Regions from separate parts of the Streptomyces castrisilvae genome, predicted to be linked through region 3. Evidence: riboswitches for the same ligand, from Rfam matches in the RefSeq annotation. Region 3 holds a riboswitch; each other region holds the start of a gene.
The links. A riboswitch is a leader RNA that binds a small molecule or an ion and turns the genes downstream of it on or off. The one in region 3 is predicted to bind cobalamin.
Positions count from the first base shown of each region.

Region 1 (5,687 bases), 5.8 Mb from region 3:
CGGCGGCCGGTGAGCCGGGCGGTCTCGGTCAGGAACCGGCGGCGGAACGCGTCGCTCTCCAGCGAGCCGTGCCAGTGGGTGCCCCACACGGCCCCGGAGCGGCAGCCGTCCAGCGGTGTGCCCCGCCCGTCCGTGAGGAACGGTTCGCCGCCGCGCACATCGGCGACGCCGTGGTGGATCTCGTACCCCTCGACCGGTGCGCCGAGCGCCTCACCGGCCGGCCGGGCGAGGGTCTTCTCGCGGTCGAACCGCACGCGTACGGGCAGCAGGCCCAGCGCGTCGACCTGCCCGGCGCGCGACTCCACCTCGTCCTCGATGTGCTCGCCGAGGATCTGGTAGCCGCCGCAGATGCCGAGCACCGGGCGGCCTTCGGCGGCGCGCCGCCGCAGCGCGTCGGCGAGGCCCCGCTCGCACAGCCAGGCGAGCGCCTTCACGGTGCCCCGGGTGCCGGGCACGATGACGAGGTCGGCGTCGGCAAGCTCCTCGGCCCGGTCCACGAACCGCACGACGACGCCCGGTTCGGCGGCCAGCGCGTCCACATCGGTGAAGTTGGACATCAGCGGCACCGCGCACACGGCGACGCGCAGGATGTCCTCGCCGTGCGGCGGGGCGACGGCCGACTCGCGCACGGTGCCGCGCAGCGACACACGGAGGCCGTCCTCCTCGTCGATGCCGAGGCCGTGCGCGAAGGGCAGCACCCCGTAGGTGGGGCGGCCCGTCAGATCGCGCAGCATGTCGAGGCCCGGTTCGAGCAGCGAGACGTCGCCGCGGAACTTGTTGACCAGATAGCCCGCGATCAGCTCCTGGTCCTCGGGCGCCAGCAGCGCGGTCGTCCCGAAGAACGAGGCGAAGACCCCGCCGCGGTCGATGTCCCCGACGACCACCACCGGGAAGCGCGCCGCCCGTGCGATGCCCATGTTCACGATGTCCGTGCGCCGCAGGTTGATCTCGGCCGGACTGCCCGCCCCCTCGCAGATCACCGCGTCGTACGTGCCCCGGAGCTGCTCCAGGCAGTCGACGACGGTGGACAGGAGCTTCTCCTGCCGGCCGCCGTGGTAGCCGCGGGCGCTCATCTCACCGACGGGCCGTCCCATCAGGACGACCTGGCTGGAGCGGTCGCCGCCGGGCTTGAGGAGGACCGGGTTCATCAGGGCGGTCGGCTCCACCCGGGCGGCCTGGGCCTGCATCGCCTGGGCGCGCCCGATCTCGGCGCCCTCGCGGGTGACGAAGGAGTTCAGCGACATGTTCTGCGCCTTGAACGGGGCGACCTTCACCCCCCGGCGCACCAGCCAGCGGCAGATCCCGGCGGTGACGACGCTCTTGCCCGCGTCCGACGTGGTTCCGGCGACCAGCAGTCCACCGCTCATCCCGTTCTCCGTCCAGAGGTCCGTCCGGGCGCGTGGGGGCCTGGGCCCCGCCCCGCTCCCGAGATCCGTCGCGCGGCCGCCCCCGCGCCCAGCCGGGCCGCCACGCTGACCCCGAGGGCCAGCACGCCCACCCGGCGCGAGAGGCGCACGGCGCGTTCGATGTCGCCGGTCTCCACCGCGCGGCCGGAACCGCCGTTGAGCACCGGCCGGTGTTCGATCCGCCCGCCGTAGGCGAGGGTGCCGCCGAGCCGTACGCCGAGCGCGCCGGCGAACGAGGCCTCCACCGGCCCCGCGTTGGGGCTGGGGTGCTGGGCCGCGTCCGCCCGCCAGGCGCGTACCGCTTCTCGCGGCCGGCCCCCGGCGGCCACGGCGAGCAGGGCCGTCAGCCGGGCGCCCGGCCAGCCCGCGAGGTCGTCCAGCCGGGCCGATGCCCAGCCGTAACGCCGGTAGCGGGGCGACTTGTGGCCGACCATCGCGTCCAGCGTGTTGGCGGCGCGGAAGCCGACGAGCCCGGGGACGCCGCCCAGGGCGCCCCACACCAGGGCGCCGACCACGGCGTCGGAGGTGTTCTCGGCGACGGACTCCACGACGGCGCGGGCGATCTGCGGGGCGTCCAGGGACTGCGGGTCGCGCCCGCACAGATGCGGCAGCCGCTCCCGGGCCAGCTCGACATCGCCCGCCGCGAGGGCCGCGCCGATGGACCGCGCCTCGCGCCCCAGAGACGTACCGCCGACGACGGACCAGGTGGCGGCGGCGGTCAGGGCTACGGACGCGGCGGGGTGGCGGCGCAGGGCGCGGGCGGCCAGCGCGGCGCTCCCGGCGGCGCCTCCGGCGCAGAGCAGGGTGTGCAGTGCGCCCCAGCCCCGGTGGTCGCGCCAGAGCCGGTGTTCGACGCCTGCCGCGGCCCGCCCGAAGGCGGCGACCGGGTGCCCCCTGCGGGGGTCACCGAGCAGCAGATCGCCGATCAGACCGGCCGTGGCGCCGTACGCGTAGATGCGATCGGCACGCACGGTTCAGCCGGCCGTCACGCCTCGGAGGACCTTCGTACGGGCAGCCGCCCGCGGGGGCGGCGGGGGAACGGTCGCACGGCAGCCGGGCATGGCGATATGTCCTCACTCAGGGTCCGCGCCCTGGTTCGACGTGACGGCGGCGAGAGTCTCCTGGCTTCCGGATCGGCGGTTTCCCCGGTCTTCCAGTCCGCCTCGGCGGGCCGTGACGTGCGGTGGTGGGGACCGCTCCCCGGTGACAGTGGCGGGACCGCGCCGGATTCGCACCGGCTTCCTCTGCTGTCGCCGTAATGGCTCCGGCAGTCCACCACGCCCCGCGAACGCCCGTCAACTTGCTGTTGACCTGCGACGGCGCAGTGTGCGCAGACGCACATCGGGCCGGAAGCGCACGAGGTGCGTCCGGCCCGATGCGAGGGGGAGGAGGTGTCAGGCGACGATCAGATAGATGCCGTACGCGACCGCCGCCGCGCACAGCCCGAAGCAGACGTACGCGCCGGCGCGGGCCAGCAGGAGCGAGGTGCCCGCCCGGCCGCCCCGCGTGGCAGGCTCGGGCTGCTTGGAGAGGCCGACGATGCCGAGGGTGAAGAGGCCCACCAGAGCGACGGTGGTGACGAGGGAGACGCCGAAGACGGTTCCCAGGGCTGCCCAGTCGATGTTCATGCGGAGTGTCCTTACCGAGTACCGGAGTACCGGGATGAGTGCCGGGTCGCTCAGACCGTGGCGGGCCGGGGAGGATCGGCGACGGGTGCCGCGGGGGCCGGGATGGTGGCGGTGAGGTCGTGGGCCTGGGCGGCGATGGTGGGCGGCGGGCTGACGGCCGCGATGGCGGTGGTGACGACGCCCGCGGGTTCGGCCGCGATCCCGTCCCCGGAGCCGGGCGCGACATCGCCGTGGCCGACGGGCTTACGGCGGGAGAGCACCCAGATCGTGCCGGAGCCGGCGACCAGCAGGGCCGCGACGACCACGACGCCCCAGGTGCCCTGCTTCGTGAGGAACTCCGCGCCCGCGCCGACCAGTCCCGCGGCCGGCAGGGTCAGTCCCCAGGCGATGAACATCCGGGTGGCGGTGGACCAGCGGACCACGCCTCCCTTGCGGCCGAGGCCCGCGCCCATCACGGCGCCGGAGCAGGACTGGGTGGTGGAGAGGGAGAAGCCGAGGTGCGAGGAGGCCAGGATGACGGTGGCCGCGCCGGTCTGGGCGGCGAAGCCCTGCGGCGGCTTCAGCTCGGTCAGGCCGCTGCCCATGGTGCGGATGATGCGCCAGCCGCCCAGGTAGGTGCCCATCGCGATGGCCAGGCCGGCGCTGACGATGACCCAGACCGGTGGGTTGGAGCCGGGGGAGAGGACGCCGCCGGTGACGAGGGCCAGGGTGATGATGCCCATCGTCTTCTGCGCGTCGTTGGTGCCGTGGGCGAGCGAGACGAGCCCGGCCGACGCGATCTGGCCGGCCCGGTAGCCCTTGGCGGTCGCCTTCTCCTGGGCGTCGTTCCGGATCTTCCCGCCGATCCGGTACGTCAGCCGGGTGGCCAGCAGCGCGGCCAGACCGGCCACGATCGGGGCGGCGACGGCGGGCAGCAGCACCTTGGTGACGACGGTGCCGCCGTTGACCGACGACCAGCCGGCGGACATCACCGCGGCGCCGATGAGGCCGCCGAACAGTGCGTGGGAGGAGCTGGACGGGAGCCCGACCAGCCAGGTCAGAAGATTCCACAGGATGGCGCCGACGAGCGCCGCGAAGATGACCTCGGTTCTGAGGCCGTTCTCATTGACGATCCCGCCGGAGATCGTCTTGGCGACCTCCACGGACAGGAACGCGCCGACCAGATTGAGAACGGCGGACATCGCGACCGCCGTCTTGGGTTTGAGTGCGCCGGTCGAGATGGTGGTGGCCATCGCGTTGGCGGTGTCGTGGAAACCGTTCGTGAAATCGAACACTAGAGCTGTCACGATCACTATCGCGAGCAGCAGCGTGATGTGTTCCATTTACCCAGGCAATCGTTCGACGTCATTGGCACGTGGAACGTAGGCAACTTGAGTGAACGGAAGATGAACTGAGCAGGGCGTTGCGGTGACCCCATCCGGAGCGGGCCGCTCATCCATCGAAAGGATCTTCGTATGAGTGACCGGGACGCGATCGCACAGGCATGGGAAGCGGTCGTCGCCACGGCCCGCAGAACGGCGGCCGAAGGGCTGGTCGTCGGGACCTCCGGAAACGTCTCCGCGCGGGTCGGCGACACCGTGCTCGTCACCCCCAGCGGAGTGCCCTACGAACGGCTCCGCCCCGAGGACGCGGTCGGCGTCGATCCGGAAGGCAACCAGATACTCGGCGAGCTGGCCCCCACCAGCGAACTCCCCCTCCACCTCGCCGTCTACCGGAACACCGGGGCGACCGCCGTCGTGCACACCCACGCGGTGCACGCCACCGCCGTCTCCACGCTCGTCACCGAGGTCCCCACCGTCCACTACGCCGCGGCCGTCCTCGGCGGCACCGTCCGGGTCGCGCCCTACGCCAGATACGGCACCGTCGAACTGGCCGAGAACATGCTCACCGCCCTGCGCGACCGCACCGGCTGCCTGCTCGCCAACCACGGCACGGTCACCTACGGCGCCACGCTCGACGAGGCGTACGACCGCACCGCCCAGCTCGAATGGCTCTGCCGCGTCTGGCTCACCGCCAGTTCCGTGCCCGGCCGCTCCCCGGCCCTGCTCACACCGGACCAGCTGGACGAGGTGGGCGAGGCGCTCAAGGGGTACGGGCAGCGCCGACGGGGTTGAGTCCGCACCCGTCCGGCCACCGGACGGCCCTGTCCACTGGCATCGTGCCGCCCCGGCCCCGAGACTGATGACGTGCGCCCGGTAACAGCGACGGCACTGGCCGTCACCACACTCATCGGCGCCGGAGCGGCAGCGGTCGCGGTCGGCCGGTTCGCCGGCGACCGCGCCCTCAGGACACCGCCCGGACGCCCCCTGCCCGCCGACCGTGAACTCACCGTGCACGCGACAGCGGCCGGACAGATCACCCTGACCCGGTCGCTCACCTCGCTGCGCCCCGGCGTCTACGGGCTGACCGGCAAGGACGTCCACGCCGTCGTCGGCCCCGTGATCGACCGCGCCCACCAGGCCGCCGACACCGTCGTACGCCGGCTGGAACGCGTCGACCACGGCATCCTGGCGCCCGGCGACAAGGTCCGCATGACGCCCCAGGTCCACACCGGCGACCCGGAGACCGCGCTCGGCCTCGCCTTCCGCGAGGTGGAGATCCCCGGCGAACTCGGCGCACTGCCCGCCTGGTACGTACCGGCCCCCCGCTCCAC
Region 1 covers NZ_CP120997.1:1,518,370-1,524,056, reverse strand. Annotated here, with positions in the region: gene P8A18_RS06390 (cobyric acid synthase) at 1-1,367, opposite strand, end outside; gene P8A18_RS06385 (cobalamin biosynthesis protein) at 1,364-2,377, opposite strand; cobalamin riboswitch at 2,522-2,650, opposite strand; gene P8A18_RS06380 (hypothetical protein) at 2,801-3,034, opposite strand; gene P8A18_RS06375 (inorganic phosphate transporter) at 3,085-4,356, opposite strand; gene P8A18_RS06370 (class II aldolase/adducin family protein) at 4,489-5,148, shown strand; gene P8A18_RS06365 (alpha/beta hydrolase) at 5,221-5,687, shown strand, end outside.
Region 1: it holds a riboswitch for cobalamin, as region 3 does, so the genes downstream of both, P8A18_RS06385 (cobalamin biosynthesis protein) here and P8A18_RS31860 (ABC transporter substrate-binding protein) in region 3, are expected to answer to the same signal.

Region 2 (5,687 bases), 2.0 Mb from region 3:
GGTGCGCGTACCGCGCGCGTCCCTAAGTACTACCGGCTCAAGCGACATCTCCTCGACATGACGGACACCATGCCGCCGGGCACCCCCGTGCCCCCGGAGCGGACCCTGGCCGCCGAATTCGACACCTCGCGCACCACCGTGCGCCAGGCGCTCCAGGAACTGGTCGTCGAGGGCCGGCTGGAACGCATCCAGGGCAAGGGCACCTTCGTCGCCAAGCCGAAGGTCTCCCAGGCCCTGCAACTCACCTCGTACACCGAGGACATGAGGGCCCAGGGACTCGAACCGACCTCGCAGCTCCTGGACATCGGCTATGTCACCGCCGACGACACGCTCGCCGGGCTGCTCGACATCAGCGCGGGCGGCCGGGTCCTGCGGATCGAGCGCCTGCGCCTGGCGAGCGGCGAGCCGATGGCCATCGAGACCACGCACCTGTCGGCCAAGCGCTTCCCGGCGCTGCGCCGTTCGCTGGTGAAGTACACCTCGCTCTACACGGCGCTGTCCGAGGTGTACGACGTCCGGCTGGCCGAGGCCGAGGAGACCATCGAGACCTCGCTCGCCACCCCGCGCGAGGCCGGACTGCTCGGCACGGACGTGGGCCTGCCGATGCTCATGCTGTCCCGGCACTCGCTGGACGAACAGGGCGAACCGGTCGAGTGGGTGCGCTCGGTCTACCGCGGCGACCGCTACAAGTTCGTGGCCCGCCTCAAGCGGCCACTGGACTGACCCTCCGCACGAATGTGCGCGCCCAACAGCCCCTCGGACCCGCCGCCGAGGGGCTGTTGGGCGTTCCACGCCCCTCAGCCGCGCACCGGCGCGGGGACGTTCGGCGCAATCGTGATCATCCGGCCGGCCCGACGCCGATTTTGCCGGACCGCAATGCGGACAGGGGGTGACGCTGGCCAGAACCCTCCCTTAGATTTCGTGCGCGTTGCACCAGGTGATCAGCGAGGGGACGGAGTCGCCGCCATGCCGGAAGAACCAGAAGAAAAGCCACCCACGGTCACACCGATGAGGGTGGTCATCGCGCTCTGTCTCATCGCGCCGTTCGTGGCGATGCTCTGGGTGAGTTCGTACGCGAAGATCGACCCGACCTTCATCGGCATTCCGTTCTTCTACTGGTACCAGATGCTGTGGGTGCTGATCTCGACCGCCCTCACCATGATCGCGTACAAGCTGTGGCAGCGTGACCAGCGCGCCCGCAAGGGGGGTGCGTCGGCATGAAGGACGGCGTGAACGGCGTCGCGCTCGGCGTCTTCATCTTCTTCTTCCTGGCCGTCACGGTCATCGGCTTCATGGCCGCCCGCTGGCGCAAGGCCGAGAACGAGGCAAGTCTCGACGAATGGGGCCTGGGCGGACGGTCGTTCGGCACCTGGGTCACCTGGTTCCTGCTCGGCGGCGACCTCTACACCGCGTACACCTTCGTCGCCGTCCCGGCGGCGATCTACGCGGCGGGCGCGGCCGGCTTCTTCGCGGTCCCCTACACCATCCTGGTGTACCCGCTGATCTTCACTTTCCTGCCGCGCCTGTGGTCGGTCTCGCACAAGCACGGCTACGTCACCACCTCGGACTTCGTCCGCGGCCGCTTCGGCTCGAAGGGGCTCTCGCTGGCGGTCGCCGTCACCGGCATCCTCGCCACGATGCCCTACATCGCGCTCCAGCTCGTCGGCATCCAGGCGGTGCTGGACGTGATGGGCGTCGGCGGCGGCGAGAACACCAACTGGTTCGTCAAGGACCTGCCGCTGCTGATCGCGTTCGCGGTCCTCGCCGCGTACACGTACTCCTCCGGGCTGCGCGCGCCGGCGCTGATCGCGTTCGTCAAGGACGGGCTGATCTACCTGGTCATCGCCGTGGCGATCATCTACATCCCGATCAAGCTCGGCGGCTTCGACGACATCTTCGCCGCCGCCCAGGACAAGTTCGCCGGGCCGCCCGGCGGGAAGCCGACCGGCGCGCTCGCCCCGGGCGCGGCGGGCCACTGGGGTTACGCCACCCTGGCGCTCGGCTCCGCGCTGGCGCTCTTCATGTACCCGCACTCCATCACGGCGACCCTCTCCAGCCGCAGCCGTGAGGTGATCCGCCGCAACACCACGATCCTGCCGCTGTACTCGCTGATGCTGGGCCTGCTCGCGCTGCTCGGCTTCATGGCGATCGCCGCCGGCGTCAAGGTGGACAACGGCCAGCTGGCCATCCCGCAGCTGTTCGAGAACATGTTCCCCGACTGGTTCGCGGGCGTGGCGTTCGCCGCCATCGGCATCGGCGCGCTGGTGCCGGCCGCGATCATGTCGATCGCCGCGGCGAATCTCTTCACCCGCAACATCTACAAGGACTTCCTGAAGCCCGACGCGACCCCCGAGCAGGAGACCAAGGTCTCCAAGATGGTCTCGCTGCTGGTCAAGGTCGGCGCGCTCGCCTTCGTCCTGACCATGGACAAGACCGTCGCGATCAACTTCCAGCTGCTCGGCGGGATCTGGATCCTCCAGACGATGCCGGCCCTGGTCGGCGGTCTGTTCACCCGCTGGTTCCACCGCTGGGCGCTGCTCGCCGGCTGGGCGGTCGGCATGATCTACGGAACGGCCGCCGCCTACGGGGTCGCGAGCCCCACCCAGAAGCACTTCGGCGGGTCCTCCAAGGAGATCCCGGGTCTCGGTGAGATCGGCTACATCGGCCTCACGGCCTTCGTGCTCAACGTCGTCGTCACCGTGGTGCTGACCTTCGTCCTGAACGCCGTGAAGGCGCCCGCCGGGGAGGACGAGACCGCTCCGGGCGACTACACCGCGGACGCGGGCGACCCGGGCGTGAAGGCGGAGCTCCCGCCGGCCACGGCCGGGGCGCCGGGCGGTCACTGACCGCACAGTTTTACGTCACGCGACACAACATGTGGGGGCCGCCTCATCCGGCGGCCCCCACATGTATGCTCGTGCTCGCTGTCGCCGCAGGGAAATCCGGTGCGAATCCGGAACTGTCCCGCAACGGTGTGTTCGGTGTGCTTTTGCGCACCCGTAAGTCCGAGGACCTGCCGACAGCGCATCCGGCTCGACCGAACCGGGTGCCCAGACGTCCGGGCCTCGTGGATGGGCCGGTGGACGCCGCACGGAGTGCTGCCCCGACCGGGCCCGCGCCCGCCCGGCTGCCCCGCCCTCCGCCGGCCCAGAGCCGAGCGAGGGAGAGCACCACGTGACCATCGCGCCAGCCGATCCGGTCTCAGCGGCCGAATCAACGGGGACCATGAGCGACGGGCCAGGCACCGCACTGCTGCGGACCCTGACCGACCTCACCGCCGATCTGCCCGACACCGACCCGGGGCGCGTCGCCGCCGCGGCCCTGCGCGGCCGCAACGCCCGGTCGGACGAGGCGGAGCTGCGCTCGCTGGCCACCGAGGCCGCCGCGGGCCTCATCTCCGAGGACCCCGCCTACTCCCGGCTCGCCGCCCGCCTCCTCACCCGCTCCATCGCGGACGAGGCCGCCGGGCAGGGCTCGACGTCGTTCTCCGCCTCGGTCGCCGTGGGGCACCGCGAGGGCCTGATCGCGGACCGCACCGCCGAGTTCGTGACGCTGCACGCCGCGGCCCTGGACGCGCTGGTGGAGCGGTCCCTCACCGACGGCGCCGACGACCGCTTCGGCTACTTCGGGCTGCGCACCCTGCACAGCCGCTACCTGCTGCGCCACCCGCACACCCGCCAGGTCATCGAGACGCCGCAGCACTTCATGCTCCGGGTCGCCGCCGGGCTCGCCGAGGACAACTCCGAGCGCGCGCTCGACGAGGTCGCCTCGCTGTACGGGCTGATGAGCCGGCTGGACTACCTGCCCTCCTCCCCCACGCTCTTCAACTCCGGCACCCGCCACCCGCAGATGTCCTCCTGCTATCTGCTGGACTCGCCGCTGGACGAGCTGGACTCGATCTACGACCGCTACCACCAGGTGGCGCGCCTGTCGAAGCACGCGGGGGGCATCGGCCTCTCCTACTCCCGCATCCGCGCCCGCGGTTCGCTGATCCGCGGCACCAACGGGCACTCCAACGGCATCGTGCCGTTCCTGAAGACGCTCGACGCCTCCGTCGCCGCCGTCAACCAGGGCGGCCGGCGCAAGGGCGCGGCCGCCGTCTACCTGGAGACCTGGCACGCGGACATCGAGGAGTTCCTCGAACTGCGCGACAACACGGGCGAGGACCAGCGGCGTACGCACAACCTGAACCTGGCGCACTGGATCCCGGACGAGTTCATGCGCCGGGTCGACGCGGACTCCACCTGGTCGCTGTTCTCCCCGGCGGACGTGCCCGAGCTGACCGACCTGTGGGGCGACGACTTCGACGCCGCCTACCGGGCGGCCGAGGCGAAGGGCCTGGCCCGCAAGACCATGCCGGCCCGTGAGCTGTACGGCCGGATGATGCGGACCCTCGCGCAGACCGGCCAGGGCTGGATGACGTTCAAGGACGCCTCCAACCGGACCGCGAACCAGACCGCCGAGCCGGGCCGCGTCGTGCACTCCTCGAACCTGTGCACCGAGATCCTGGAGGTCACCGACGACGGCGAGACGGCCGTCTGCAACCTCGGCTCGGTCAATCTCGGCGCGTTCGTCACCGAGGGCACGATCGACTGGGAGCGTCTGGACGCCACCGTGCGCACCGCCGTGACCTTCCTCGACCGGGTCGTGGACATCAACTTCTACCCGACCGAGCAGGCCGGCCGTTCCAACGCCCGCTGGCGGCCGGTGGGCCTGGGCGCCATGGGCCTCCAGGACGTCTTCTTCCAGCTGCGGCTGCCGTTCGACTCCCCCGAGGCCCGCGCGCTCTCCACGAAGATCGCCGAGCGCGTCATGCTCGCCGCCTACGAGGCGTCCTGCGACCTCGCCGAGAGGTCGGGCCCCCTCCCCGCCTGGTCCGAGACCCGGGCCGCGCGCGGGGTGCTGCACCCGGACCACTACGACACCGAGCCGAACTGGCCGGAGCGCTGGGACGCCCTGCGCGCCCGGATCGCGAAGACCGGGATGCGCAACTCGCTGCTCCTGGCGATCGCCCCGACCGCGACGATCGCCTCGATCGCGGGGGTCTACGAGTGCATCGAGCCCCAGGTCTCCAACCTCTTCAAGCGCGAGACGCTGAGCGGTGAGTTCCTCCAGGTCAACGGCTATCTGGTGGACGAGCTGAAGCGGCTCGGCGTGTGGGACGCGCGGACCCGGGAGGCGCTGCGCGAGGCGAGCGGCTCGGTGCAGGGCTTCGCGTGGATCCCCGCGGACGTGCGGGCGCTGTACCGCACCGCGTGGGAGATCCCGCAGCGCGGACTGATCGACATGGCGGCGGCCCGTACGCCGTTCCTCGACCAGAGCCAGTCGCTGAACCTGTTCCTGGAGACGCCGACGATCGGCAAGCTCTCCTCGATGTACGCGTACGCCTGGAAGCAGGGGCTGAAGACGACGTACTACCTGCGTTCGCGCCCTGCGACGCGCATCGCCCGCGCCGCGTCCGGCCGGGCCGCGGACGCCGCCCCCATTCCCGTACAGCAGGCACAGGCGCCCGACGCGGACGCCATCGCCTGCTCCCTGGAAAACCCCGAGTCCTGCGAGGCCTGCCAGTAATGAGTTCGAACGACACGAAGCACCTGCTCGACCCGGGCTTCGAACTGACCCTGCGGCCCATGCGCTACCCGGACTTCTACGAGCGCTACCGGGACGCGATCAAGAACACCTGGCAC
Region 2 covers NZ_CP120997.1:5,343,097-5,348,783, reverse strand. Annotated here, with positions in the region: gene P8A18_RS23410 (GntR family transcriptional regulator) at 1-723, shown strand, start outside; gene P8A18_RS23405 (DUF3311 domain-containing protein) at 1,009-1,221, shown strand; gene mctP (monocarboxylate uptake permease MctP) at 1,218-2,846, shown strand; adenosylcobalamin-variant (AdoCbl-variant) riboswitch at 2,925-3,023, shown strand; gene P8A18_RS23395 (ribonucleoside-diphosphate reductase subunit alpha) at 3,175-5,571, shown strand; gene P8A18_RS23390 (ribonucleotide-diphosphate reductase subunit beta) at 5,571-5,687, shown strand, end outside.
Region 2: it holds a riboswitch for cobalamin, as region 3 does, so the genes downstream of both, P8A18_RS23395 (ribonucleoside-diphosphate reductase subunit alpha) here and P8A18_RS31860 (ABC transporter substrate-binding protein) in region 3, are expected to answer to the same signal.

Region 3 (5,687 bases):
CCCCGAGATCCTGGACCTCTATGTGATCGCCGCGCCCCGCCGCGTCGGGACAGCGGCCTCATGAACGGCGGCCGGGGCACGGCGGACGACGTACCGGCGGACGACGTACCGATGGACGACGTACCGATGGACGACGTACCGGCATACGACGTACCGGCGGACGAGGTCGTCGAGGCGCTGCGGGACGTCGCGCGGCTGGGAGGCTTCTTCGCCCTCGACACGGTCCGGGGGCTCGCGTCCGGCTCCGGCTCCGGCTCCGGTGAGGAGCGTCTCACGCGGGAGGGTTTCGCGGCGCGGGCCAGGACCGTCAACGAACGCTACGGCACTGCCGAAACCCGTATCGGCGTCTCCATCGCCCACCTCGGACTCGCGGCACGCCTGTGGTCGCCGGTCCTCGCCTGCGCCCTGGTCCACGGGATCGTGCCGGTGATGACCACCGTGGAATGGGCCGGCGACGGCTCAGCCCTTCGGCTGGCCGGGCCGCGGGGCAGCCGCGTCCCCCCGTCCGGGTCGTCACCGGCGGACGCCGTGGCCACGCAGACCGACGGCGTCCTTCAGCGCGTCGAGAGCCACCTGCCCGTCAAGATGGCGCCGCGGCTGCTCGCGGGGAACTCCGCTTCCGCGCTGGCCGGTTCGGCGGCGCAGCTGCTGAGATCCCGGCCCGGCCTGCGGGCGCCGCTCACCGAGCTGACACGGGAACTCCTGGAGACCGGACGGCTGCGCGGGACCGGCCGGATCACCGGCCCCGAGCTGACCTTCCGCCGCCGCAGCTGCTGCCTCTACTACCGGGCGCCGAACGGCTCGAAGTGCGGGGACTGCTGCCTGGTCCGGTGACCGGGTCCGGTCGCGAGATCAGGCACCGGACCGGAGGTCACCTCTCCGCGCCGGGCAACGGCGGCCCGTCCGCCGGCAGGAACGTCACCTGGGGGCGGCCCGTGCGGGGATGCACCGCGACCTCGGCCGTCACCTCGTAGACCTCCGCGAGCAGGCGCGGAGTGAGCACCTCGTGCGGCGGTCCGGACGCGACGACACCGCCGTCGCGCAGAACGTACAGGCGATCGCAGTAGTACGCGGCCAGGTTGAGGTCGTGCAGGGCGACGAGAACCGTCGCGGGCAGTCGGCGCAGCGCGGACAGGATCTCCAACTGATGCCGGATGTCCAGGTGGTTGGTCGGTTCGTCCAGGACGAGCAGTGACGGCTCCTGGGCCAGGGCACGGGCGATCAGCACCCGCTGCCGCTCGCCGCCGGAGAGATGGTCGAAGGGGCGGTCGGCCAGGGTGACGGCGTCGACCGAGGCGAGCGCCGTCTCGATCGTGGCGGCGTCCTCGGCCGTGTCGCCCGACAGGAGCCGTTTGTGCGGGGTCCGGCCCATCGCGACGACTTCCCGCACACTCAGATCGAGGCCGGACGGGGTGTCCTGCACCACCGCGGCCAGTGTGCGCGCGAGCCGGCGTGGGGGCAGGGTCCAGGCGTCGGCGCCGTCGACGCGGACCGTTCCGGCTTCCGGGCGCAGGACGCGGTAGACGGCGCGCAGCAGGCTCGACTTGCCACTGCCGTTCGGGCCGACGAGGCCGATGGTCTCGCCGGGACGGGCCGTGAGCGTGACGTCGTGGACCAGTCGCCGGGCGCAGGCCGTGAGTGTGACGCCCTCGACGCGCAGTTCGGCCGCTGTCATGCCGCGCCTCCCGCCTTCTTGCGCGCGTCGCGCCGCATCAGCCACAGGAAGAACGGCCCTCCGCACAGGGCGGTGAGCACGCCGACCGGGATCTCCTGCGGTGCCGCAACGGTTCGCGCCGCGATGTCGGCCAGGACCAGGAACGACGCACCCCCCAGCGCGGCGGCGGGCAGCACACGCCGGTGGTCGCCGCCGACGAGCAGCCGCACGACGTGCGGCAGCATCAGACCGACGAAACCGATCGGTCCGGCGGCGGCGACCAGCACACCGGTGACCAGCGAGACGAGCACGAACATCCGGGCCCGGAACCGAGCGACATCCAGACCCATGGTGGCGGCGGCCTCCTCCCCGGCGAGCAGCAGGTTCAGGTTCGGGGACTGCACCATGAGGACGGCGATCCCGAGCAGCAGCGCCAGACCGGGCAGCCAGAGCGAACTCCAGGACACACCGCCCAGACCGCCCAGCGTCCAGGCGAGGACGGTGCGCGCCTCGTTGCCGTTGTCCGTCGTCAGGAGCAGCAGGTTCAGCAGCGCGCTGAGCACCGACGCCACCGCGACCCCGGCCAGGATGAGCCGCAGCGAGGTGATGCGGCCGCCGGTGCGGGCGGCGGCGTAGACGAGTACGAGCGCGCCCAGCGCCCCCGTGAACGCGGCCGCCGACAGGGACACCGCGCCGAAGAGGCTCACCCCGAACACGATCACCGCGACCGCCCCGAGCGAGGCACCGGAGGACACCCCGAGGAGGTACGGCTCGGCGAGCGGGTTGCGCACCAGTGCCTGCAACGCCGTTCCGACGACGGCGAGGCCCGCGCCGGTGACCGCGCCGAGCAGGACGCGTGGCCCGCGCACGTCGAGGACGATCGTCTCCCGTGCCCGGGTCCAGGTGGGCTCCGTCCAGTCGGCGCCGAACGCGTGCGTCACGATGCCCCACACCTGGGCGGGCGGCACGCGCACCGAGCCGACGGCGAGTCCTGCGGTCAGGCAGGCGGCCAGGAGCACGGTGAGCGCGACCAGGGTGACGGCGAACGCGGCCCGGCGGCGCGGCTTCACCACAGCGGTGCTCGCGGCGCCCGTGGTGGACGCGGTCACTTGAAGCTGTCCGGGTGCAGCCCGCGCGCCAGGTCGCCCACCGCGTCCGCCGAGCGGACGCCGACGAGGGTGTCGGTCAGTGGCAGCACCACGAAACGCTTGTTCTTGATCGCGGGCACGTCGGCGAGTGCGGGCTGGGAGAGCAGGAACTTCTTCTTCTGGGCGACGCCGGTCCCCGCGTAGTCGTAGATGGCGATCACGTCCGGCCTGCGGTCGACGACCTGTTCCCAGGAGACGTCGCCGAACACGTCGTCCAGGTCGGAGAAGACGTTCTTGCCGCCGGCCAGCCTGATCAGTTCGTTGCCCAGGCCCTTGCCGCCGGCCGTGAAGGCGGACTTGTCGCCGCTGTCGTAGACGAACACGGAGACGTCGCGCGCGTCCTTCACGGTCTCGCTCGCCTTGTCGACGCGGGTGCGCAGTTCGGAGACGAGTGCGGACGCGCGGTCGGAGACGCCGAAGATCTTGCCGATCGTGCGTATCTCGGTGTACGTGTCCTGCATGGTCACCCCCTTCTTCCCGGCGCAGTTCTCCCGGTTGAGGTAGGTGTCGATGCCCGCGTCCTCGAACGCCTTGCGCGAGCGGCCCTCCTTCTCCGCGAACGCGCTGGCGTACCCGCCGTAGACGAAATCGGGATCGGTATCGAGGACCTTCTCGAACGACGGCGCCTGCTTCGACAGCTGCGGGATCGACGCGAAGTCCTCGCGCAGCGCGGGCAGGACCGCCGAGTCGGGGTACGACGTACCGGCCATCCGGTCCTTGAGCCCGAGCGCGAGCATCAGCTCGGCCGGATGCTGGTGGATGGTCACCGCGCGGGACGGCGGCTTCGTGTACGTCGTCCTGACACCGCAGTTGTCGATGGTGACGGGGAAGCCCTTCGCCGTCGAGGCACTTGCCTCCGGGGAGCCGGCGGCGGTGCCGGAGGAGCCGCAGCCGGCCGTCAGCAGGATCGCCGACAGCGCGGTGACGGCCGCGGCGAGGCGCGCCGGACCGCGCCCGCGTGAGGCCGCGGACGCCGCGTGCGAGGGGAAGAACGAGAAATGGGGACGGCTGTGACCGTCGTGCATGGGAAGCCTCCTGCGGAGTCCGCGCTCCTCGGATCGGGCCCGCGGCAGGTCAGTGACCTGACTTCCGCGGACGCCCCGAGGGACGTGCGCGGTCACAGTGGCGGGACCGTGCCGGATTCGCACCGGCTTCCTGGCTCCTGCCGCGGCTTTGACCTGGTGATCGTACGTAGTGACCGGGTGGACGAGGAAACCGGGGTCGGGCGCCGAGGTGCAGGGGAGAGGTCCCTGGAAGACTGTCCGCATGAGTACGCAGCAGCGCGCGATCCTCGTCATCGGCATCGGGGCCGGCGATCCCGACCACCTGACCCTTCAGGCCGTGAAGGCGATACGGCGCGCCGACGTCTTCTTCATCGTCGGCAAGGGACCCCACAAAGCGTCCCTGACCGACCTGCGCCACCGGATGATCGAGGAGCACGCGGAGGGTTCCTACCGTGTGGTGGAGGTCGAGGACCCCAGCCGCGACCGGGGCGCGATGGGCCGCTCGGACTACACAGCGGCCGTCCAGGACTGGCGCGAGCGGCGTGGCGAGATCTTCGAGAGGGCGATGCGCGAGGAGATGACGGCCGGCGAGACAGGGGCCTTCCTCGTCTGGGGCGACCCGTCCCTGTACGACAGCACGCTCGGCATCCTCGGGGACATCGAGGACCGCGGCGCGCTCCTGGTGGGCGTCGAGGTGATCCCCGGCATCACGAGCGTCGCCTCCCTGACCGCCCGTCACCGCATCCCGCTCAACCAGGTGGGCCGCCCGGTGCACATCACCCCGGCCCGCCGCCTCGCCGAAGTCGGCCAGAACGACGACGGAGACATCGTCGTCATGCTCGACGCCCACGAGTCGTTCACCCAGGTCGCGGGCAACGACGTGTGGATCTACTGGGGTGCCTACCTCGGCACCCCGGACGAACTCCTCGTCGCGGGGCCGCTCCACGAGGTCTCCGACCGCATCCGGCAGGTCCGCGCGGAGGCGCGCGAGCGGCACGGCTGGATCATGGACACGTATCTGCTGCGGATCACGGACGGACGCGGCTCCCCGCGCCGGGCCGAGACGGACGGGAGCGGCGGGCACGCCGCCCCGTGACACCCGCCGGGTCGCCGGCTCGACGGGTCCCGACGGATGAACGAACAGGCCCCAGCCATGGCCGGCCAGGCAGCTGCGGATGGTCACGACCGGCCCGGCCCCGGGCCGGTGCGCGGTCAGGCGACCATGCCGGTAGGGCATCTGGGCGGAATGTTCCGACGCCGGCGCGGCCGCTCAGGAGTTGGGCCCCGGGCTGGCTCTCCCTGAGCGGGGCTTGCCCTCTACGCTCGTGATCATGGCAAACGGATTCAGCGACCAGTTCCTGCTTGAGGCGGAACGGCACTCCGTCTGGGGCGCCGCTCAGCTCGAGACGCTCATGGAGTTCCTGCCCGAGGCGCCGTGGAACGCGGACCTGGCGACGTGTTCCTACCAGCAGGGGGAGGTGCGGCTACGGGTCGGTGTCCTGGGGACATACGACATGGAGGGGGGTTCCTGGCTGTGGGGCTGGGCAAATCCCGGGCTCGGCGGGAGTGAGGTCGTGGCGTTGTCCGCTGCCGTGGCACGGTACGGGCAGGCGCACGGGATTCCCGAGTTCACCGCTGAGGAAATCGATCTGTCCGGTTTCGACGATCCCCGGCGGGCCGCCGAGATGCTGGCCTTCGCGGGGATGGGGGTGGCCGACGCCCCCGGGTACATAGGGCAGCCCGCAGGGCCCGGTACACAGGTGTACTTCCTGCCCGACGACCCGAAGGTCCCGAGCGCCGATCTCGATCCCGTCGCCCTGCCGCGCGTGCTCATGACCGGGGTCTCGCTCATCGGGCGTTCGCCACGACAGGCCGTCACGG
Region 3 covers NZ_CP120997.1:7,356,300-7,361,986, forward strand. Annotated here, with positions in the region: gene P8A18_RS31840 ((2Fe-2S) ferredoxin domain-containing protein) at 1-64, shown strand, start outside; gene P8A18_RS31845 ((2Fe-2S)-binding protein) at 112-834, shown strand; gene P8A18_RS31850 (ABC transporter ATP-binding protein) at 872-1,675, opposite strand; gene P8A18_RS31855 (FecCD family ABC transporter permease) at 1,672-2,763, opposite strand; gene P8A18_RS31860 (ABC transporter substrate-binding protein) at 2,760-3,827, opposite strand; cobalamin riboswitch at 3,858-3,999, opposite strand; gene cobF (precorrin-6A synthase (deacetylating)) at 4,069-4,902, shown strand; gene P8A18_RS31870 (DUF6882 domain-containing protein) at 5,138-5,687, shown strand, end outside.